DNA from 4 places in the Brenneria nigrifluens DSM 30175 genome. Region 4 is predicted to be linked to each of the others. Evidence: predicted binding sites of a transcription regulator. Region 4 holds the regulator's gene; each other region holds the start of a gene.

Region 1 (5,711 bases), 120 kb from region 4:
GCGCCATTACCGATTCCGCGAAATGCTCCACCCGTGAGGAAGTACCGCGCAGGATCACCGTTTCCACACACTCTTCATGGCTCAGATGCGTGTGCATGGTGGAGACCGTTAAATCATGATGGTCGTGCTGCATTTCGGCCAGCCGGCTGGAAAGCTGGCGCTCGTGGTGATCGTAGACGTAGCTCAGTACCGCTACGCACTCTCCGTTTTCATCCGTCTCCAGCGTCATTTCCCCCAGCTCACGACGCAACATATCGCGGAACGCTTCGGAACGATTGACATAGCCCTTACGCCGCATCAGTTCATCAAAGTCTCGCGCCAGTTGATCATCCATTGATATCGTCAGTCTTTGCATCGTCGTCCTCAAGGGAAAAACAGGTCGGTCAAATCGGCAGGAAAAACATTATCGGCGCAATAAAAACAGTGCCGGCGCAATCCGTCAAGGGAATTGCGCCAGCGCGCAGCGGTTAGAGCAAGATGCGCAGCATACGGCGCAGCGGTTCAGCGGCTCCCCACAGCAGCTGGTCGCCGACGGTAAAGGCGGACAGATACTCCGGCCCCATATTCAGTTTGCGCAGGCGCCCGACCGGGGTGGAGAGCGTACCGGTCACCGCCGCCGGGGTCAGTTCGCGCATCGTGATTTCGCGATCGTTAGGCACCACTTTCACCCAGTCGTTATGGGTGGCCAGCAGTTGTTCGATTTCCGGCAGCGCCACATCTTTTTTCAGCTTGATGGTAAACGCCTGGCTGTGGCAGCGCAGCGCGCCCACGCGCACGCACAGGCCGTCCACCGGGATCGTCCGGCTGCCGCCGAGGATCTTGTTGGTTTCCGCCTGGCCTTTCCACTCTTCACGGCTCTGGCCGTTATCCAGCTGTTTGTCGATCCACGGGATCAGGCTGCCCGCCAGCGGCACCCCGAAGTTGTCGTTCGGCAGCGCGCCGCTGCGGGTCAGCGCCGTCACTTTACGTTCGATATCCAGAATGGCCGAAGCCGGATCCTGAAGCTCTTTCGCCACGTCGCCATGCAGCATGCCCATCTGCACCAGCAGTTCGCGCATGTGGCGCGCGCCGCCGCCGGAAGCCGCCTGATAGGTGGCGACGGACACCCAGTCCACCAGATCGTTGGCGAACAGGCCGCCGAGCGACATCAGCATCAGGCTGACGGTACAGTTGCCGCCGACAAAGGTTTTCACGCCTTTATCCAGCCCCTGCCTAATCACCGCGTGGTTGACCGGGTCAAGGATGATAATCGCCTCGCCCTTCATGCGCAGGGAAGAGGCGGCGTCGATCCAATAGCCCTGCCAGCCGCTTTCACGCAGCTTTGGATAGACTTCATTGGTATAATCGCCGCCCTGGCAGGTGATGATGATATCCAGCGCGCGCAGCGCGTCCAGATTGTAGGCGTCCTGCAATACGCCTTGCTGCCCCCCCAACGCCGGCGCTGGATCTCCGTGCTGGGAAGTGGAAAAGAACACCGGGCGGATAGCGTCGAAGTCGCGTTCTTCCACCATGCGCTGCATGAGAACCGAACCGACCATACCGCGCCAGCCAATAAAACCAACATTTTTCATGGTAACTGTCCTGCCTTGGGGGTAACAAAAAGAATTACGGCTGCCGTCTTAGTGTAGTAAACACATTAGTTATGATAGTAAACACATTAAGAGTAACGACTTTCCACCATACAAAATGTACGCAAAGTCGCAAGTGAATTTATTCGATAGTAAGACGTTTTTCAGCAGTCATTCTAATATGGCCGCCGTGGCGCAGGATGGTGTACATCCGCATTCGATTTCAGGAGCAAAAAACCACCATGACAGAAATGATCTCCGCAACCGTGCTGTTGCTGCTAATTATGGATCCCCTCGGCAACCTGCCTATCTTTATGTCGGTGCTGAAACATCTGGATCCCAAGCGGCGACGCGTGGTACTGATCCGCGAGATGCTTATCGCCCTGGGGCTGATGCTGACCTTTCTGTTTGCCGGAGAGCGGATCCTGGTTTTTCTTAACCTGCGCACCGAAACGGTATCGATTTCCGGCGGCATCATCCTTTTCCTGATCGCCATCCGCATGATCTTTCCCTCCAAGGAGGGCAGCAGCACCGGCCTGCCCGCCGGGGAGGAGCCGTTTCTGGTGCCGTTGGCGATCCCGCTGGTGGCCGGCCCGTCGATTCTGGCGGCGCTGATGCTGCTTTCCCACCAATATCCCAATCAGTTGCCCCACCTGACGCTGGCGCTATTTATCGCCTGGGCGATCTCTTTCATCATTCTGTTGATGTCGAACCTGTTTTTACGGCTGCTGGGCGAGAAAGGCGTCAGCGCGCTGGAGAAACTGATGGGATTGATTCTGGTGATGCTGTCGACGCAGATGTTTCTGGACGGCGTACGGGCGTATATGAAGCTTTAAATCGACGGGGCGCTGCGGCCCCGTCTGATTACCGTCAGAGGAAAACGCTGCCTACCGCGGCCAGCAGGAAGGCAATGGTGCCGATCAGCGTTTCCATTACCGTCCAGGTTTTCAGCGTGGTTTTCTCATCCATTTCCAGGAAACGCCCGACCAGCCAGAAGCCGGAGTCGTTAACGTGCGATAGCACCGTCGCGCCGCCGGCAATGGCGATAACGATAAAGCACAGATCGAACTGACTCAGCCCGGTGGTCGCCGCCACCGCCGGCGCCATCAGCGCCGCCGTGGTCGTCAACGCCACGGTGGCCGACCCCTGGGCGATACGTAACGCGGCGGAAACCACGAATGCGGCGACAATCACCGGCATACCGTTATCAGCCAGCATATCGGCCAGCGCCGTACCGATCCCGCTGGCGCGCAATACGCCGCCGAACATACCGCCGGCCCCGGTGACCAGAATAATGGAACACACCGGCCCGAGCGCCCCTTCACAGGCTTTATCAAGGTGCCTGCGGCTATGCTGTCCGCTGAACATGATCAGAGAAAACAGTACGGTGATCAACAGAGCCACCGGGGTTTTCCCCAGCATCCGCAGGAACTGCACCAAGGCGTTGTCGCCGTTGATTATCCCCATAACCGTCAGCGTGTTCAGCCCGGTATCGAGAAAGATCAATACCAGCGGCAGCAGCAGTACGCTCAATACCACCAAAAACGAAGGCGGCGTATGTTGTTCATCGGCCTTGACCTCTTCCAGAAAGGTGGAAGGCAGCGGTAAATGAAACTTCTTACCCGCCCACAGACCAAACAGATAGCTGCCCAGATACCAGGTAGGAAAGGCGATAATCAGACCGACGATCACCAGCAGACCAATATTGGCGCCAAGCAGTTCGCTGGCGGCAACCGGCCCCGGATGAGGCGGCAATAACGCATGCATCACCGCGAATGCCCCGGCGGCGGGCAGCGCATACTTCAGGGTTGAGCCGCCGAAACGCTTCGCCACGCTAAAGATGATCGGCAGCATAACGATCAGACCGGCATCGAAAAAGATGGGGAAACCGAACAACAATGAGGCAATACCCAGCGCAAACGGCGCATGGCGCTCGCCGAATTTAATGATCAGCGTATCGGCCAACACATTGGCGCCGCCGGTGATCTCCAGCAAACGCCCAATCATCGCCCCCAGACCGACCAGCAAGGCGACCGACGCCAGCGTACTGCCGAAACCGCTCAATAGCGTAGGGACGATATTTTCATAAGGCGTTTTTGTTACCAGCGCGGTCACCAGGCTGACTGACACCAGCGCCAGGAAAGCATGGATTTTAAAACGCATAATCAGCACGAGTAACAAGGCCACTGCACCTACCGCAATCAGCAGCAGCACGCCGGCACTATAAGCAGATGTTATTTCTGTCATGGTTATTATCCTTTCAATCACCCAGTGGAATGGAATGACTGATTGTTTGTGAGATATGTCACATTGCCATTTGATACCGGTAACATGATACGGGTAACATGTTAAGATCGGGAACTGATATGTTTCATTTAATTTACATTTTGGGATGGAGATCAAATTATGCCGGGCCAAAGCATTATTCTTATGGGCGTTTCAGGTAGCGGGAAATCTTCGGTAGGCGCCGCGTTCGCCCGGGCGATTCAGGCTAAACTCATTGACGGCGACGATCTGCATCCCCGCGCCAATATTCAGAAAATGGCCGGTGGTACGCCGCTGAATGACGAAGACCGCGCCCCCTGGCTGGAACGTCTGAACGACGCCGCCTATAGCCTGTTTCACAAGAATGAAATCGGCATCATCGTCTGTTCGGCATTAAAAAAACGCTATCGCGACCGCCTGCGCCGCGACAATGAAGGGATGGTCTTTCTCTATCTGAAAGGCGGTTTCGATATCATTCTGGCGCGGCATAAAGCCCGCGCCGGACACTTTATGCCGACGGAACTGCTCAAAAGCCAGTTTGACGCGCTGGAAGAACCGGGCGGCGACGAGCCGGATGTGCTGACGATAGATATCGACGGCAGCATGGAAGAGGTGGTTAACCGCTGCGTTGAGGCGCTGCGCAGCCATCAGCGGGCGTGATATCGTCCGGCGGGGACTGGCGCTAAATGCTATCGCCATCCAACAAGGTGAAACCGACATCGACCATCTCCGGCGCAACCCGCTCGCCGCGCAAACGCGCCAGCAGGCGCTCCGCGCCAATCTGCCCCATGCGCTCGCGTGGGGTAAGCACGCTGGCCAGCTTCGGCACCATTGCCTGACCGATGTCGTGCCCGTGAAAACCGGCGATCCCCATATCTTGCGGCACGCGCAATCCCTGACGCTGACACTCGAACATCGCGCCGACGGCCAGATCGTCGTTGGTACAGAAAATACTGTCGATCGGCGGATGCTCAGCCTGCGCCTGCCGCAATAACTCCCCTCCCAGCGAATAGGAAGAGGCCAACTCGCTCATCACGCAATAGCTCGCCAGCCCGTTATCCCGCATCGCCTGCTGATAGCCGCGGCATTTTATGATCGTCCGTTCGTCCTGACGCGCGCCGAGGTAAACCACATGGCGGCGCCCCCGTTCAATCATATGCTGGGTCATCTGCCGCGCCGCTTCAAAATTATCGAACCCCACCGCGATATCCAGGCAGGGAGAAACCGAGTCCATCAGTTCCACCACCGGAATACCCGCCACATCAATCATCTGACGGGTGCGTTCGGTATGCAAACGGTCGGACAGAATCAGGCCGTCGATGTTATAGGCCAGCAACGACATCAGCCGCTGCTCTTCCTTTTCAGGGTGATACCCATAGTGCGCCAGCATGGTCTGATAGCCCTGCGCTTCGGTAACCCGTTCAATCCCCCGCAGCACCTGCGCAAACACCTGGTTGGTCAACGACGGCAGCAGCACGCCGATCGCCCGGCTGGTGGCGCTGGCAAGCATATTGGGCGCCTGATTGGGGATGTAGCCCAGCTCGTCAAGCGCTATGGCTATCTTTTCCTGCAACGCCACGGAGACCTGAGCAGGATTGCGCAGATAACGGCTTACCGTCATTTTCGTCACGCCGACCCGGTCGGCAACATCCTGGAGAACCGGTCTTTTTTTCTTCATTAGCCACGGATCACGCCTGAAAATATTGAGCGGAAGTCTAGCAAAAAAAGCGCGCAGGGTATATTTTAACGTTGCGCAACGACGGCCCATGGGGAGGCGCGGCAAGATCCGGATGCGTTAATGCCTCGACGCTTATACCGGCGGTAAATCAAACAGCAGGATTTCGCTCTCTTGATCGGCATGAACCGACAGGGTTTCTT
Region 2 (5,711 bases), 1.1 Mb from region 4:
GTCGGCGTCTATCTGGTGGGCTATCTGTTTGCCAGTCTCGGCGCCTTTGGCGTGGTCAGTCTGATGTCGAGCCCGTGCAGCGCTCCGGAAGCCGACTCCATGCTGTCCTATCGCGGTCTGTTCTGGCATAAGCCGGTATTGTCCGCGGTGATGACGGTGATGATGCTGTCGCTGGCCGGTATCCCGATGACGCTGGGCTTCTTCGGCAAGTTCTATGTATTGGCCGTCAGCGTTAACGCCGATCTGTGGTGGCTGGCCGGCGCGGTGGTGCTGGGTAGCGCGATTGGTCTCTACTATTATCTGCGGGTGATGGTCAGCCTGTATCTGGATGCGCCGCAGGTGGCGACGCGTGAAGATGCGCCGGGAAGCTGGGCATTAACGGCCGGCGGCGCGGTGGTGGTGATTTCAGCCATAGTGGTGCTGGTACTGGGTTTTTACCCGCAGCCGCTGATTGGGCTGGTTCAACTGGCGCAGCCCATAATGTAACCGCCAGCAGAAAACCTTGCCTGACGTGAAAACCGCCGCAGATTTTTATCTGCGGCTTTTTTTATGGCGGGCTATCCTTGCCCGCCACCTTTCAGGCCGTCGCAAGCGACGTTGAAAAACGCTCCTGGCGTTTTTTTTATGGCGGGCTATCCTCCCCGCCATAAAAAAACCGACTTTAGGAATGATCTGCCCCTATAAGGCGCTACAGAAGCGCAGAATTGTCTATAGTTAACTGGACAACCATTTTTCATAAGGAAAGGGAGCACTGTATGGCAGCCGAAAAAAAACAACCTGAAGAGATTCGTATCGACGACGATCTAAAACTCTTGACTGAAACGCTGGACGAAGTGCTACGTTACACCGGCGACCAGGCCGACAAAGCCTATCTTGATCTGAAAAAGAATGCGGAGAAAGCGCTGCTTGAGGTCAAAGCGCGCATTGGCGCAACCGATAGTTACTACGCCCGCGCCAAACAGGTGGCGGATAAAGCCGATGTCTACGTGCACGACAAACCCTGGCATGGCATCGGCATCGGCGCGACGGTCGGGCTGGTGCTCGGGTTGTTATTAGCCAAACGATAGTGGATAAGACTATTGGTTGATAGGCCGGTCGGCGTATCAACCTTTGGTAATACCCCGTCACGGCGGTCGGCCGGGAGCAGAGCCTAGTCTTTTAACCGGGGTGCCGGCGGGCGATATCAGGGGTGATAGCGGTAAATATTCTGATCGATGCGCCGATCGCCAAGCTTTTCTCCCCCTTTTTCGATGCGATAAAAAGCAAATCCCAGACGCCGCGCCAGCGCGTTGCTGCGCGCGTTTTCCACCGAGGCTTTTATCACGCAGCGCTTGACGATCCCGGCGTCGATATAGGCTTTTATCATGGTGCCGACCGCCAGTGAAACCACGCCTTTGCCTTCAAATTTTTCGCCAATCCAGTAGCCAATCACCCCTTCCTGCTCCCGGATGGTGTTGAACGAGACGATGCCGGCGATAATGCCGTCCCAGCGAATGACATAGACCGCGGCGACGCCGGCGAAAAACTCATCCCGGTTGGTTTTGATGGTGTTTAGCGTGTCATTGATATCTTTTACCGAGTCCGGCCAGGGCAGGGTTCGGCGCAGGCGGGGCTTTTCCGCCTGAATCAGCGCGAAGAGCGCGGCGGCGTCGTTCTCATCCTGGATGCTTAAACGCAGGTGAGGGGGATAATGCAATTCATACAGCGTTTTCATTCCGGCTCCTTAATAAAGATCATTTCTTGCAGCAACGGTATTTACACCTGCGGGGCTGCGTCAATAAGCGCCGCGCGGTAGAAACATCGTCCCGTCTAAAACCGCGTACTCCGGGCATAAACCACGCGTTGCTGTTTTCGCGCCGGACTAACCGCGATTATGCGGCTATCTTGTGGCATAATGCGTGCCATATCACATTTTGACTTGAGTAAGTGCTGTGTTAAGTACCAACAATATCACCATGCAGTTCGGCAGCAAGCCGTTGTTTGAGAACATTTCCGTTAAGTTTGGCGGCGGCAACCGTTACGGTTTGATCGGCGCGAATGGCTGCGGCAAATCCACCTTTATGAAAATCCTCGGCGGCGACTTGGCGCCGAGCGCCGGCAACGTTTTTCTCGATCCGAATGAACGCCTGGGGAAACTGCGCCAGGATCAGTTCGCGTTTGAAAAATACAGCGTGCTGGACACGGTGATCATGGGCCATGCCGAGCTGTGGACGGTAAAAGAAGAACGCGATCGTATCTACGCGCTGGCCGAAATGAGCGAAGCGGACGGTTATAAAGTGGCCGATCTGGAAGTGCAGTACGGCGAGATGGACGGTTACAGCGCGGAAGCCCGCGCCGGCGAACTGCTGCTGGGCGTCGGCATTCCCGTGGAACAGCACTACGGCCCGATGAGCGAAGTGGCGCCGGGCTGGAAACTGCGCGTGCTGCTGGCGCAGGCGCTGTTCGCCGATCCGGATATTCTGCTGCTGGATGAACCGACCAACAACCTGGATATCGACACCATCCGTTGGCTGGAGCAGGTGCTGAACGATCGCAACAGCACCATGATCATCATTTCCCATGACCGTCACTTCCTGAATATGGTGTGTACCCATATGGCGGATCTGGACTACGGCGAACTGCGTATTTATCCCGGCAACTATGACGAATACATGACCGCCGCCACCCAGTCGCGCGAACGCCTGCTGGCGGACAACGCCAAGAAAAAAGCGCAGATTTCCGAGCTGCAGTCTTTCGTCAGCCGTTTTAGCGCCAATGCCTCCAAATCCAAACAGGCGACCTCCCGCGCCCGGCAGATTGATAAAATCCAGCTGGAAGAGGTGAAGGCCTCCAGCCGCCAGAATCCGTTTATTCGCTTCGAGCAGGATAAAAAACTGTTCCGTAACGCGCTGGAAGTGGAGGCGCTGGCGAAAGGGTTTGATGGCGCTCCGCTGTTCAGCAAATTGAATCTGATGGTGGAAGTGGGTGAAAAGGTCGCGATTCTAGGCACCAACGGCATCGGTAAATCGACGCTGCTGAAAACGCTGGTCGGCGATCTCCCGCCGGATAGCGGCAGCGTGAAATGGTCGGAAAATGTCAAGATCGGCTATTACGCCCAGGATCACGAATACGAGTTTGACGACGCGCTGACGGTATTTGACTGGATGAGCCAGTGGAAGCAGGAAAGGGATGATGAACAGGCGGTGCGCAGCGTGCTGGGCCGTTTGCTGTTCAGCCAGGATGATATCAGGAAGAAGGTCAAGGTGCTGTCGGGCGGCGAAAAGGGCCGCATGCTGTTCGGCAAACTGATGATGCAGCGTCCGAATATTCTGGTGATGGATGAACCGACCAACCACCTGGATATGGAGTCCATCGAGTCGCTGAACATGGCGCTGGAAATGTACCAGGGCACGCTGCTGTTCGTTTCTCACGATCGCGAGTTCGTCAGTTCGTTGGCGACCCGTATTCTGGAGATGACGCCGAATAGCGTCATCGACTTCACCGGCAACTACGAAGATTATCTGCGCAGTCAGGGCATTCAATAATCCGGCCTGAAAACGGCGCTGTTTTTTTCGCTTCAGGCAGTACGGTTGATACCGTGCTGCCTTTTTGTTTACTCTTTCAGCTATCAATGGGTGCCGGGCCGCGTCGTTTTTATTCGCCGTTCACTAACCAATATTAGCGCTATTTATTGTGCCGTGGATTATCAGGTTATAAGGAGATTTCCTGTTAGCTGGATTGAAAATCTGAGGCGTCAGAATTTTTTTTTAAACTAAAAAATCTAAAGTAACTAATATTAATTGTTAATTTCGGAGTATAAAAAAAAGCCGTATACGCCGTGGCAAATAAACAAATAAAGACAATGCGTATATGTTAAAAAATCTTTTTATATCAGTGCGTTTTAAATAATCAATTAAACGATTACGTCCGGTGACTAATCGATTTAGCTAATTAAATATAAATATCATGATAATCCCACGCGGGTTATTGCGATTATTTCTCATTTAAACGATAGCCATGTCCCTTTAAATAGATGCCATGCGTATAAAGTCACAGTTATAACAGAAATAAGAAATCTATTGTCCCGCCGATTGATGAAGATCAAGTCTGTTAACTTAACTTACTCATTACCATAACCCCACACATATTGTGTGTTCCTCCGTTCGGGTTACAGGAGAATAATAAAAAATGAGTGGGGAAAATTTCATGCTTTCCCATCACGGCGTTAATCGTCGTGATTTTATGAAGTTATGTGCGGCACTGGCGGCATCGATGGGGTTGGCGGATTGCGCCGTGGCGGAAATCGCCCGGTCAGTAGGTTCCACGCAGCGCCCGCCGGTTATCTGGATCGGCGCGCAGGAGTGTACCGGCTGTACCGAGTCCCTGCTGCGGGCGACGCATCCAACCATTGAGAATCTGTTGTTAAACACCATCTCGCTGGAATATCACGAAGTGCTCTCCGCCGCGTTCGGCGAACAGGCGGAGGAAAATAAGCACCGTGCCATCGAGCAATACAAAGGGAAATACGTACTGGTCGTCGACGGTTCGATCCCGATCAAAGACGGCGGCATCTACTGCATGGTGGCCGGCAAACCGATAGTGGATCATATCAAGGAGACGGCCGAACACGCCGCCGCCATCATCGCCATCGGCTCCTGTTCCGCCTGGGGCGGCGTCCCGGCGGCGGGCAGCAACCCGACCGGCGCGGTCAGCCTGCAGGAGATCCTGCCGGGGAAAACGGTGATTAATATTCCCGGCTGCCCGCCGAATCCGCACAACTTCCTGGCCACTGTGGCGCATATCATCACCTATCAACGTCCGCCGGCGTTGGATGGCGAGGGCCGGCCGACATTCGCCTACGGCCGCCTGATCCACGAAAACTGCGAGCGCCGCCCGCATTTCGACGCCGGACGTTTCGCCAAGGAATTCGGCGATGAAGGGCATCGTCAGGGGTGGTGTCTCTACCATCTGGGCTGTAAAGGGCCGGAAACCTACGGCAACTGTCCGACGCTGGAGTTCTGCGACGTGGGCGGCGGCATCTGGCCGGTGGGCATCGGCCACCCTTGCTATGGCTGTAACGAGAAGGGCATCGGCTTCACCAAGGGTATTTTCCAGCTGGCCAACGTGGAAAATCCCACGCCGCGGGTGGAAAAACCCGACGTCCATAGTCCTGAGGGCGGGCATATCTCCGCCACCGCGACGGGTTTGATCGGCGGCGTGCTTGGCGTGGTCGGCGGCGTCAGTCTGATGACCGTGCGTGAATTGGGGCGTCAGCAAAAGCAGGCGGCTCACAAGCAAAGTCAGCAGGACGCTGGAAACCCACCCCGGGAGGGTTAGGCCGTGAACAGACGCAATTTTTTCAAGTTGGCCTCCGCCGGCGCGTTGCTGGCCGGTACGCCCCAGGCGGGTCAGGCCGCGGCAACCAATAAACAACCCATTCCCGGCGCCCTGGGGATGCTTTATGACTCCACGCTGTGCGTCGGCTGCCAGGCCTGCGTGACCGAATGTCAGCAGCTCAATAAGCTGACCTACAATCCGGACAGCAAAATCTACGCCGGCGGGAACGCCATCTGGTCGAACAACGATAAGCTCAGCCCTTACACCAATAACATTATTCAGGTGTGGAGCTCCGGCGACGGCAAAAACAAGGATCAGGTTGAGAACGGTTACGCCTATATCAAAAAGCAGTGCATGCACTGCGTCGATCCCAACTGCGTATCGGTTTGTCCGGT
Region 3 (5,711 bases), 130 kb from region 4:
CCCGCGCCGCACCCCTGCGCAATGGGATCGAACCCTTCCAGCACCGCGCCGACGGCATACAGGTTATCCGCCGTTTTGCCGGCGATGGCGGGGCGCAGGTTGTCATCGGTTATCACGCCGAATTGCCGGTAAGGCTGGGCGGCGAACACATCCTGCCGGCTCCACTCCTCCCGCCGGGCCGCGAAGCGAACATCCAGCCCGAACACCGGCTCGCTAACCCGGTCGAAGCGCGCCAGCAGACCGTTGCTGAAGAAACTGCCGCTGGCCAGCACCAGGTGTCGCGCCCGCAGCGGAATATCGCGGTGGTTACGGGTATAGAGCGCGGCGCCCTGCGCTTCCAGCACGGCGCGTTCCACCCGATCGCCCGGCATGACGATCCCACCCTGTTGGCGAAAGCGGCGCAACAGCGCCTGATGCAAACGCAACCCCGGCAACGAAGGCGGCAACGTCGGCAACAGCAGCAGCGGCTTGCCGAGCGCCTGGCGCAGCCCGTCCAGCGCCGCCGCTCCATCCAGCCCCAGACAGGCGGGCATGATCACCGCATCATTGCCGCTGGCGGATACCGTCAGCTCTTCCGCCAGCGCCGCCAGATTTTCCGGCAGATCGAGCACCCGGGAAATATTCACCGCCCGGAACTCGCTGGGGTTGCGGCGCAGCCGATCCAGCACCGGCAGTTTGACATCATCGCTGCGGGCGGCGATGCCCTGCGACTGCAGCGTCCCGGCCACAATACGCGACTGGAAATCCAGAAAGCCTTCAATACCGGCCACCAGCGGACGCTCCCAGCGGGCGGTGCCGGTCAGGCCGCGGGTCACGCTGTCCGGCTGGCTGAGCCAGCAGGGGCGAAACTTGCCCAGCGGCGTCATCCGCAGATGATTGTGCCGATAGTCTCCCAGCATCGGCATGGCGCAGCGAACCAGCAGCGCCTGAGCTTCCGGCAACAGGGCGGCGATCCGCTCGGCGCCCATCAGCGCATAGGGATGGCGAGGCGCCTGCCGGGCCAGCTCATCCAGCGCGCTTAGCGGTTGGTCGACGGCCTGCCCGTCCGGCAGACTGGCGAGCAAATCCAGAGCGCCCGAAGAAAAATGCAGGGCGCTTTGCCCGGCGCTGACGATAGCGCAACGTTTGCCCTGCTCGGACAGCCTGATGCCGCAGGTCAACCCCGCCAGCCCGCCGCCGATAATAACCGCGTCATACCGCATGCTGTTCCTCCCGCGCGTCATCGGCCGTCAGGCCGCACAATCCCTGATATACCCAGCTGGTAAACTCGCTTTCACGCAGGGTATTGCCCCAGGCGACCGGGCGAATGCCTTTCCAGCGCTCATTGAGAAACTGGCTGAGCTGGACGATGGATTGCTCCGGCGCCGACCGCCCCAGCCGGCACAGCAATCCCGCGGCCCGGCAGGCGCAAAGCTCGCCCTGGCAGGTTCCCATTCCGACGCGGGTGCGGCGGCGTAAATCAATCAGATTATTAACCTGGAGCGATTCCACCGCGTAACGCACTTCGCCGGCGGTAACGGCTTCGCACTCGCAGACCAGACTGCCGTCCAGACGCTCGCCGGACAGCAAACGCCCGGCGCGTTCGCCATGGCGGTAAATCGCCGATCCGCGCAGCGGCGCGGACAACGGAAACACGCTGTTTTTGGGTTCCGATAACGGGCTTTTGGGCGCGGAGAAATGCCCGGCGGAGGCGGAGCGGCGCGCGGTGGATTGAGGGGCCGCGCGCTCCGTGCCGGGTTCCGAACCGGGCAACGGCGTCTGCGCCGTGGTACAGGCCACGTCGCAGCCCAGCTTTTCACAGATTTTATCCGTCACCCACTCGGCCATCAGCCGATAGGTCATCAGCTTACCGCCGGTGATGGTAACAAACCCCTCCAGACCATCGCGGCTGGCATGGTCGAGCAGCACAATGCCGCGGCTGACGCTGCGTCCGCTGGGGTCACTGTCGTTCGCCACCAGCGGGCGCACCCCCGCATAGGCGCGGAGAATGCGCGTGTCCGCCAACTGCGGCGCCAATTTGGCGCCTTCGCGCATCAGGATTTCCACTTCCGCGGGCGTGACCGTCATATTATCGATCTGATCGTAATCGATATGGGTCGAGGTGGTGCCGATCAGAGAAATGGTGTCTCCCGGCACCAGAATGTCGGCATCGGCCGGTTTGCGGCAGCGGTTAATCACCATGTTGTTGATGCGGTGTCCCAAAATCAGCAGCGCCCCTTTCGCCGGGAACATGCGTACGCGCAGATCGGCATACTCGGCGATATGTTGTCCCCAGATACCCGCGGCGTTGACCACCACCTGGGCGTGTATCTCGACGGCGACGGCGTTTTTATGGTCGAAAACGCGCACTCCGGTGATGCGGTCGCCCTGGCGGATCAAACCGATAACCTCATGATAAGTCAGCACCTCGGCGCCGTGCTCAGCGGCGTCGATGATATTGGCCGAGGTCAGGCGGAAAGGATCGATGGTGCCGTCCGGCACCCGAACCGCGCCAATCAGCGTCGGGTTGGCGGCAGGCTCCAGACGCAGCGCCTCCTGGGGATCAATCGCCTGGGCGTTGATCCCCGCCTGTCGGCAGGCGGCGATAAATTGGCCCTGATAGGCGAGATCGTCTTCCGGCAAGGTCAGAAACAGGCCGTCCGTCGGTTCCACGCAGTGGCGGGCTATGCGTTTGAGCACCTGGTTTTCTTCAATACATTCACGCGCGGACTCGCCGTCCGTCACCGCATAGCGCGATCCGCTGTGCAACAAACCATGGTTGCGCCCGGTGGCGCCGGTGGCGATGTCAAAGCGTTCGATCAACAGGCAGCGTAACCCCCGCAGCGCGCAATCCCGTACGGTTCCCGCGCCCGTCGCCCCACCGCCAATCACAATGACGTCGGTTTCCCGGTATGACCCACTATTTTGCATACGCCCTCTTATCTGCGACTCGTTACATAGTGCTATTGGGACACAAAATATAAGGTTAACGTTTGATAAAGAGCAAAAACGAACATAAAACGAAAATGAAATAGTCATTAAAAGTCATATATGTGATTGACATCACCAAAATCAATTCCGCAATTGCATAAGCATTGTTAATTTAAGTACGGAAAAATGTCATACCTTCATAAAAATGTAACATTTGAGCGATAACTCACAGATGAAAAGGGCGGAATTAAATAAAATCACCTTCGTTATAGAACAAAAAATTATCGTTTTTGGGCGTATTGGAGACAGCAATGCTGAGTATTTTTAAACCCGCCACACACCAGCCCCGCGTCGCGGCAGATCGGGTCGATCCACTGTATCGTCGTCTGCGCTGGCAAATTTTCATGGGCATCTTCTTTGGCTATGCCGCATACTATCTGGTGCGCAAAAATTTCGCTCTGGCGATGCCATTCCTGATCGAACAAGGGTTCTCGCGCGGCGATCTCGGTTTCGCGCTATCCGGCATTTCGATCGCCTACGGCTTTTCCAAATTTATCATGGGTTCGGTCTCCGACCGCTCCAATCCGCGCGTGTTCCTGCCCGCGGGCCTGATACTGGCGTCGGCGGTCATGCTGTTTATGGGGTTCGTGCCCTGGGCCACCTCCAGCATTGCGATCATGTTCGTGCTGCTGTTCCTGTGCGGCTGGTTTCAAGGCATGGGTTGGCCGCCGTGCGGACGCACCATGGTGCACTGGTGGTCGAAAAAGGAACGCGGCGGCATCGTTTCCATCTGGAACTGCGCGCATAACGTCGGCGGCGGTATTCCACCGCTGCTGTTTCTGCTGGGGATGGCCTGGTTTAACGACTGGAAAGCCGCCCTGTATATGCCCGCGTTTGCCGCCATTCTGGTCGCGCTGATCGCTTTTGCCCTGATGCGAGATACGCCGCAATCCTGCGGCTTACCCTCGATCGAAGAGTATAAAAACGACTATCCTGTTGATTATAATGAGAAAAACGAAGAGGAGCTGACCGCAAAGCAAATCTTTATGCAGTACGTTTTTCCCAACCGGCTGCTGTGGTACATCGCCATCGCCAACGTATTTGTTTACCTGCTGCGCTATGGCATTCTCGACTGGTCTCCGACCTATCTGAAAGAGGTAAAACATTTCGCGCTGGACAAATCCTCCTGGGCCTATTTCTTCTACGAATATGCAGGCATTCCCGGCACGCTGCTGTGCGGCTGGATGTCCGACAAGGTGTTTAAAGGCAACCGCGGCGCAACCGGCGTGTTCTTTATGACCCTGGTCACCATCGCCACCGTCGTATACTGGATGAACCCGGCGGGCAATCCGCATGTGGATATGGCGTGCATGATTATCATCGGCTTCCTGATCTACGGACCGGTGATGCTGATCGGCCTGCATGCGCTGGAACTGGCGCCGAAGAAAGCCGCGGGCACGGCGGCTGGGTTCACCGGTCTGTTCGGTTATCTCGGCGGTTCCGTCGCCGCCAGCGCCATCGTCGGCTACACCGTGGACTTTTTCGGCTGGGACGGCGGCTTTATGGTGATGATCGGCGGCAGTATTCTGGCGGTGGCTTTGCTTATCATAGTGATGTTCAGTGAGAAAAAGCATAAGGAAGAGTTAGCCAGGCAGGCATAATCCCGTTTTGTAAGCATCCCTCTGGCGGCGTCCCGTCGACGCCGCCTTTCTCTCGACAGAGAAAAGCGTTATCTCAGAAACAAATCCCGCAGGTAGTTCGGCACCGCGCTTTCCGCGTTGCTACCGATCACCTCCAGCTCAGGCAGCAAATTCTTCAAACGCTGATGGGCGTTTTGCATGATGCAGCCTTTGCCCGCCATCGACAGCATTTCGTAGTCGTTCATACCGTCGCCGAAAGCGATGCACTCGCGCAGCGAAAAACCGATGATCTTCGCCACCTGCTCCAGCGCGTGACCTTTGGATACCCCGCCGGCCATCACTTCCAGGCAGGTCAGCGTGGAAAAGCTCACATTGACGCGATCGCCCCAGCGCGCGTTGATCGCCTCTTCCAGCGTCAGCAACTGCTCGTGGGAATCGCAGGTGAAGAAGATCTTGCTGACGCCACCGGTCTCCAGCAGGCCGGGTTCGAACAGTTGGTACTTAAACACCGACTCTTTAAAAAAACGCTCCTCCTCCGGACTCTGACGGTTCATAAACCACTCATCGTCGCGGTAAACGTGCGTCAGCATATCCGGGTTGTGGTGCGCCACGCCGTAAAGATCGCGGGCGATGTCCTGATCCAGATTATGGCTGAAGATCAGATCGCCCCGGGTGTTGTGCACCCGCGCGCCGTTGGAGGTGATCATAAAGGCGCTGATGCCCAGACCGTCGCGGATTTGCGCCACATCCATATGGTGCCGCCCCGTCGCAAAGACAAAATGAATCCCCTTTTCGGTCAATAGCCTGAGGGTTTCTTTCGCATAGGAGGAGAGCGTATGGTCGGGCGATAACAGGGTGCCATCTAAATCGGAAGCTACGACATGGTACATAACGGTGAGATCCAACCTCTGGTGGTAATTTAATAATAGCGAGCAAAATGCTCCAGAATCAGCTCGAATGCCTGAGCACGAATGTTATCTTTCTCAAACAGAATCTCATGCCGCGCCCCTTTGATAATCCGGGGTGTCCCGCCCGCACAGGGGTGGCCGCTCTGCGCCAGAGCCTGACAAAACCGATCCTGGCTGCGGTTATCCACCACCCGATCTTCTTCCGCCTGCAACAACAGCAACGGCGTAGTGATATCTGCGGCCTGCTCCAGCA
Region 4 (5,711 bases):
TGCAGCGGCAGCCGGGCGTTTACGTCGCTGTAGACGTTGTGGTGATAGGTGAGGTTGCGTCCGGTATCGCTGTTGCTGGAACCGCTTAGGCCGACCTTTTTGACGCCGTGAATGTAGTTGTAGGATACGGTGACGTTGGTCGACCCTTTTTTGATATCCACGGCGGATTCAAAGGTGGTATCGCCGTCCGGCGTGCCCTCGCACTCATGGTTTTTCGCGAAGATCTCGTTATGGTCGATCCAGACGTTCGGCGAGTCGTCGATGCGGATTGCATCGCCATCCTGGGCGCCTCCGGGCATATAACCCATGCGCATATTACGCACCACGACGTTGGACGACTTGGTGATCCAGATACCGAAGTTCGTTGAGGAACCATTGCTGCCGAGGATGGTAATGCCTTTGGTAAACTCCTTGATCTCCACGCCGCGCGCCGGTTTGCTCCATTGACCGCAGATATCGGCTTCCGCCGCCTTGATTAAGTCATCTTCATTGCCGTTATAGGTGATGACGACGGGGTAGGCGCCGCCTGACACTTTTTTACCGCTTGAGTCCAGACGCGCGGCCGCGATGATATCGACAATGTCCTGCATTGAACCGGCCGTTTTATTGACGGCTCCGGAAACGTTGCCGCCGTCGGTGGTGGCATAGCCGCCGGTATCGGCCGCCATCGCGTGTTGGCAGGCAAGAAATAACAGCCCGGCGGCGGCTGAAGGCAGTAGGTATTTCATAAGGATTATCTCCTGTTGGAATATAACTTCGTTAAGGCATTTCTCGTTCCATATGCCCAGGGTAATAAGGTTGGATTTTTTCGCTGAAAATGAAAGATCGGTTTTCAGTTTTATAAAAATCCGTATCAGTGTTATCACAAAAATAAAACAATACAATACCTTCAATTCAATGCGTCTTTTCAATAATCGAAAGGAAAGGCGGGTTTTATGAAAAGGTAATTTCCAATAAAAATCATGAATTTTATATTTATCATTTAATTATCAATAAGTTATATTTTAATTGTGGTTTTTTTGTTTCCATGGGTTTCTATTTTTACCAATATATTAATATAAGGTGGATTTATCTGAAAAATCCCCCCGACATCCGTATTAATAGGGGTTTTCTTAAAATAAATAAAAATACAATTTTATTGATCTATGTTAAAACACAACTTGATAAATCATGACTGCTTTTTATGTTGGCCGATATTACAAATAATAAATGCAGCCTGTTAATAAGACTATTTATATTTCCAGTAAATAATATATTTTAATAATAAATACCCTGCTCATTAACTGGCGGGTAAATCCGAGAGCTGCGTTGATGGTGATAGAAAAAAGCGTGAAGGCCGCTTCACGCTTTTTTGTTGTAGGGTAACGGAATGGTTTAACGGGTACCGTAAACCACAATCGTTTTACCATGTGCGGAGATCAGGTTCTGGTCTTCCAGCATTTTAAGAATACGGCCCACGGTTTCGCGTGAACAGCCAACGATTTGCCCAATTTCCTGACGGGTGATTTTTATTTGCATGCCATCCGGGTGAGTCATGGCATCGGGTTGTTTTGCCAGGTTCAGTAAGGTCTGAGCAATACGGCCGGTGACGTCGAGAAACGCCAGGTTACCGACTTTCTCTGAAGTAACCTGCAGTCTGCTGGCCATCTGCGCCGACAGGCGCATCAGAATATCGGGATTTACCTGAATCAACTGCCGGAACTTTTTATAAGAAATTTCAGCAACTTCACAAGCCGCTTTCGCCCGTACCCAGGCGCTGCGCTCCTGACCTTCTTCAAACAGGCCAAGTTCGCCGATAAAATCTCCCTGATTGAGATAAGAGAGAATCATTTCTTTGCCTTCTTCATCTTTGATCAGCACTGCGACAGAGCCTTTCACGATGTAGTAAAGCGTTTCTGCTTTTTCACCCTGGTGAATCAGGGTGCTCTTCGATGGATACTTGTGGATGTGACAATGAGAAAGGAACCATTCGAGAGTCGGGTCTGTTTGCGGTTTGCCGAGAACCATTCGCTATCATCCTCTGTTGTAATTCACTGCGCAAATCACAGGGCTCAGAGTTCCCTGTACGGCGTATTACTGCTAAACATTCAAAATTCGTGTAGGAAGAATGATGTCAGGGAATATACTGGAGCCTCTATCTGGCGACATCATCATCTCCCCGGTATCTGAGTTTGTCCAGAAAAGGCAGATTCTATTTTCGTTTGTAGCACAGCTTGAAGAACCTGTCTTGTGTTGTCTCGCTTCAGCATGATGAAGCTCTGGTTATAGCGTGTTTTTGTAAAGTAAGGATATAATTTTTCAAAAAATTTTTAGCGGAGGCGGCATGCAGGCTCGAGTGAAGTGGATTGAAGGCTTAACATTTCTTGGCGAATCAGCGTCCGGTCACCAGGTGCTGATGGACGGCGATTCGGGAGACAAAGCGCCAAGCCCGATGGAAATGGTGTTGATGTCGGTCGGCGGCTGCAGTGCGATTGACGTGGTGTCGATCCTGCAGAAAGGCCGTCATGACGTTGCGGACTGTGAGGTTAAGCTGACCTCGGAGCGGAGAACGGAAGCGCCGCGTCTGTTTACCCACATTAATCTGCATTTTATCGTAACGGGCACAGGGCTGACGGAGAAAGCGGTGGAGCGGGCGGTGGCGCTCTCCGCGGAGCGCTATTGCTCGGTGGCGCTGATGCTGGGTAAAGGCGTTGAGGTCACGCACAGTCATGAAGTCCGCATAACGGGGTAATCCTCGGCGTATCGGCCGCTGATGCCGCGCCGTGTTTTGCCGCGGCGGACTACTCGATTTTTTTTCCTTCCAGCAGGCGCTGCACCAGCGGCGCCATAATCAACTCCATCGCCAGCCCCATTTTCCCGCCGGGCACCACCAGGGTGTTGATATGGGAAATAAACGATCCCTGCAGCATGGCCAGCAGATAGGGGTAGTCAATATTATCCAGCCCCTGGAAATGAATCACCACGAAGCTTTCGTCCAGCGAAGGGATCGACTTGGCGGCGAACGGGTTGGAGGTATCAACGGTGGGAACGCGCTGGAAGTTGATGTGCGTGCGTGAAAACTGCGGCGTAATGTAGGTGATGTAGTCTTCCATGGAGCGCACCACCGAATCCATCACCGCTTCGCGCGAGTGCCCGCGCTCGTTCACATCGCGAATCAGTTTCTGAATCCATTCCAGGTTGACGATGGGCACTACGCCGACCAGCAAATCGACGTGTTGCGCCACATTGTGTCTATCGGTCACCACGCCGCCATGCAGGCCTTCATAAAACAGCACGTCGGTGGGTTCCGGCATCGGTTCCCACGGCGTAAACGTGCCGGGCACCTGGTTGTAGGGGATCGCTTCATCATAGGTGTGGAGGTATTTACGGGTTTTACCGCGCCCGTGGCGGCCATATTCGGTAAATGACTGTTCCAGCAGGCTGAAATCATTGGCCTCCGGGCCGAAATAGCTGATATGACGCCCGAGATCCCGCGCCTTACGTATTTCCATATCCATTTCCGGGCGGGTATAGCGATGGAAGCTGTCTCCTTCAAGCTGGGCTGCGCGCATGTTTAACTGCTGGAAAATCTTGTGGAATGCCTGGCTGGTCGTTGTGGTTCCCGCTCCGCTGGAGCCGGTAACCGCAATAATCGGATGCTGATGTGACATAAGGCGCTTCACTCCATGATGGTGACGTTTGCTGCGGGGCTTGCCGGGAAACGTCATCAAAAAAGACAAGGTTTCAGACTGCAGAAGAGGTTTTTATCATTGTTAGCACGGTTGCCGATAGCGATGCATCCTCTTTTTTGGCTTTTGCGGCGTTCAGCGCGGGTGATACTCGCCGGCATTAAACTGGCCGCGGGGCATGATGTTGATGGTTTCATGCAGTTCCGACCACACCAGAACCACTTCGCCGGACTCCAGTTGGCGGCGCACGTCGGCGACCTTTTGCGCCAGCGTGCGCTCCTGTTCGCCGTAATCCGTGCCTTCGCGCAGCACGAAAGATTCGATGAGATTGCCCAATGTTTCAGGATCGAGTTGTTGCCAGGGAATGATCACGATATTTGTCCAGAAAAAGTATTGTACGATCAATAACGCACTGTTAGCTTCTAGCTTCAATACTGCCGGTTGACAAGCTATTGGCTACCAATAGTCAATTCATTACCAACTATACTGCAAGAATACCTGGGGTGAGGGGCACCCGTTACATGGAACTAGGTCTGTTTTTGTCGATGCTGGGTTTTCTGTGGGTGGCGGCGATCACTCCGGGGCCGAACAATATGCTATTGACCACCTCTGGCGCCAACTTCGGTTTTTATCGCTCCCTGTGGTTAATGCTCGGCATCATGCTGGGTATGCAGAGTATTTTACTACTGGTGGCGTTTGGCGTCGGCGGCCTGCTGCTGGTCTATCCTTCGCTGCATTTCACCCTCAAGGTGCTCGGCAGTTTGTATCTGCTGTGGCTAGCGTGGAAAATCGCCACCGCCGCCTATGAAAGGCTGGAAACGACGGCTGCGCCGTCGCGGCCTATCCGGCTTTATCAGGGATGGCTGCTGCAGTTTCTCAATCCCAAGGCCTGGCTGATGGCGCTGGGGGCCGTCGCCAGCTTCAGTCTGGCGGGGCAGGAGTACAGGCACTCGGTGGCGGCGATAAGCGTCGGCATTGTACTGGTGAATCTGGTTTCCGGCGTGATATGGCTCGGCTTCGGTACGCTGATCGGCCGACTGTTGCGCAGTAAAAAAGCCTGGATTATCTTCAACGTATCCATGGGCGTGCTGACGGCGGCCTGCGTACTGCTGATTTGGCATTAGCGGCGCGGGCGATAATCGGCGCATCGGCCCGCGCCGGCGGTGACTTAAGCGGAGAGCGAGCGGTTCATCTGCTCTAGCTGCTCCTGCGCGTCGAGCCAGGCCATCTCCGTTTCTTCCAGCCGCGCCTTGACCTGCGTCTGCTGCTGCAGGCACGCCGTAAGCTCGGCTTTGCGGACGATATCATACAGCTCGCCGTCCGCCAGCCGCGCCTCAACGGCCGCCAGTTCGGCGCCCAGCTTTTCCATCTGCTGTTCAAGCCGGGTGATTTGCTTACGCAGCGGCTGCGTTTGCGTTCTCAGTTCGGCTTCGCGCCGCTTCTGGTCTTTTCTGGCCTGCGCGCTGTTGGCGGCGTTCTCTTTCGGCGCGTCATCGGCGTCGCCGCTTTGACGCTGCCGGTCCACCAGCCACTGTTGGTAATCCTCCAAATCGCCGTCAAAAGGCTCGACCCTGCGGTCGTGCACTAGATAGAGATCGTCGGTGGTGGAGCGGATCAGGTGTCTGTCGTGCGATACCACCACCAGCGCGCCTTCAAAATCGATCAGCGCTTCCGTCAGCGCCTGGCGCATATCGAGATCCAGGTGGTTGGTGGGTTCGTCGAGCAGCAACAGGTTCGGACGCTGCCAGACGATAAGCGCCAGCACCAGCCGGGCTTTTTCTCCCCCGGAGAAGCGGGCGGTGATTTCCGTCACCTTGTCGCCGCGAAAACCGAAGCCGCCAAGGTAATCGCGCAGCTGCTGTTCCGTTTCCCGTTCCGCCAAACGCACCAGGTGTTGTAACGGCGACTCGTCGGCGCGCAGAAACTCCAGCTGATGCTGGGCGAAGTAGCCCAGCTTTACCCCTTTGGCCAGGCCGATCTCGCCTTGCAGGGGAGCAAGGGTTCCCGCCAGCAGCTTAATCAGCGTGGATTTACCGGCGCCGT

What was found. The regulator CRP, encoded in region 4, controls carbon source genes, mostly activating them, when cyclic AMP is high. The targets are predictions, from matches to a motif close to ATGTGANNNNNNTCACAT.
Region 1: the regulator CRP is predicted to act here: its motif matches at 3,862-3,879, upstream of EH206_RS01575 (GntP family permease).
Region 2: the regulator CRP is predicted to act here: its motif matches at 1,895-1,912, upstream of EH206_RS07055 (ABC-F family ATPase).
Region 3: the regulator CRP is predicted to act here: its motif matches at 3,031-3,048, upstream of glpT (glycerol-3-phosphate transporter).

The regions. Positions count from the first base shown of each region.
Region 1 covers NZ_CP034036.1:348,874-354,584, reverse strand. Annotated here, with positions in the region: gene nikR (nickel-responsive transcriptional regulator NikR) at 1-355, opposite strand, end outside; gene asd (aspartate-semialdehyde dehydrogenase) at 468-1,571, opposite strand; gene EH206_RS01580 (YhgN family NAAT transporter) at 1,811-2,404, shown strand; gene EH206_RS01575 (GntP family permease) at 2,439-3,815, opposite strand; gene EH206_RS01570 (gluconokinase) at 3,975-4,493, shown strand; gene gntR (gluconate operon transcriptional repressor GntR) at 4,516-5,511, opposite strand; gene EH206_RS01560 (pirin family protein) at 5,644-5,711, opposite strand, start outside.
Region 2 covers NZ_CP034036.1:1,527,486-1,533,196, forward strand. Annotated here, with positions in the region: gene nuoN (NADH-quinone oxidoreductase subunit NuoN) at 1-486, shown strand, start outside; gene elaB (stress response protein ElaB) at 756-1,067, shown strand; gene EH206_RS07050 (GNAT family N-acetyltransferase) at 1,184-1,714, opposite strand; gene EH206_RS07055 (ABC-F family ATPase) at 1,956-3,524, shown strand; gene hybO (hydrogenase 2 small subunit) at 4,168-5,316, shown strand; gene hybA (hydrogenase 2 operon protein HybA) at 5,320-5,711, shown strand, end outside.
Region 3 covers NZ_CP034036.1:340,880-346,590, reverse strand. Annotated here, with positions in the region: gene glpB (glycerol-3-phosphate dehydrogenase subunit GlpB) at 1-1,202, opposite strand, end outside; gene glpA (anaerobic glycerol-3-phosphate dehydrogenase subunit A) at 1,192-2,910, opposite strand; gene glpT (glycerol-3-phosphate transporter) at 3,222-4,571, shown strand; gene yigL (sugar/pyridoxal phosphate phosphatase YigL) at 4,640-5,440, opposite strand; gene pldB (lysophospholipase L2) at 5,470-5,711, opposite strand, start outside.
Region 4 covers NZ_CP034036.1:466,080-471,790, forward strand. Annotated here, with positions in the region: gene EH206_RS02100 (polysaccharide lyase) at 1-728, opposite strand, end outside; gene crp (cAMP-activated global transcriptional regulator CRP) at 1,375-2,007, opposite strand; gene EH206_RS02110 (OsmC family protein) at 2,324-2,731, shown strand; gene EH206_RS02115 (phosphoribulokinase) at 2,781-3,650, opposite strand; gene EH206_RS02120 (YheU family protein) at 3,804-4,040, opposite strand; gene EH206_RS02125 (LysE family translocator) at 4,190-4,792, shown strand; gene EH206_RS02130 (ABC transporter ATP-binding protein) at 4,837-5,711, opposite strand, start outside.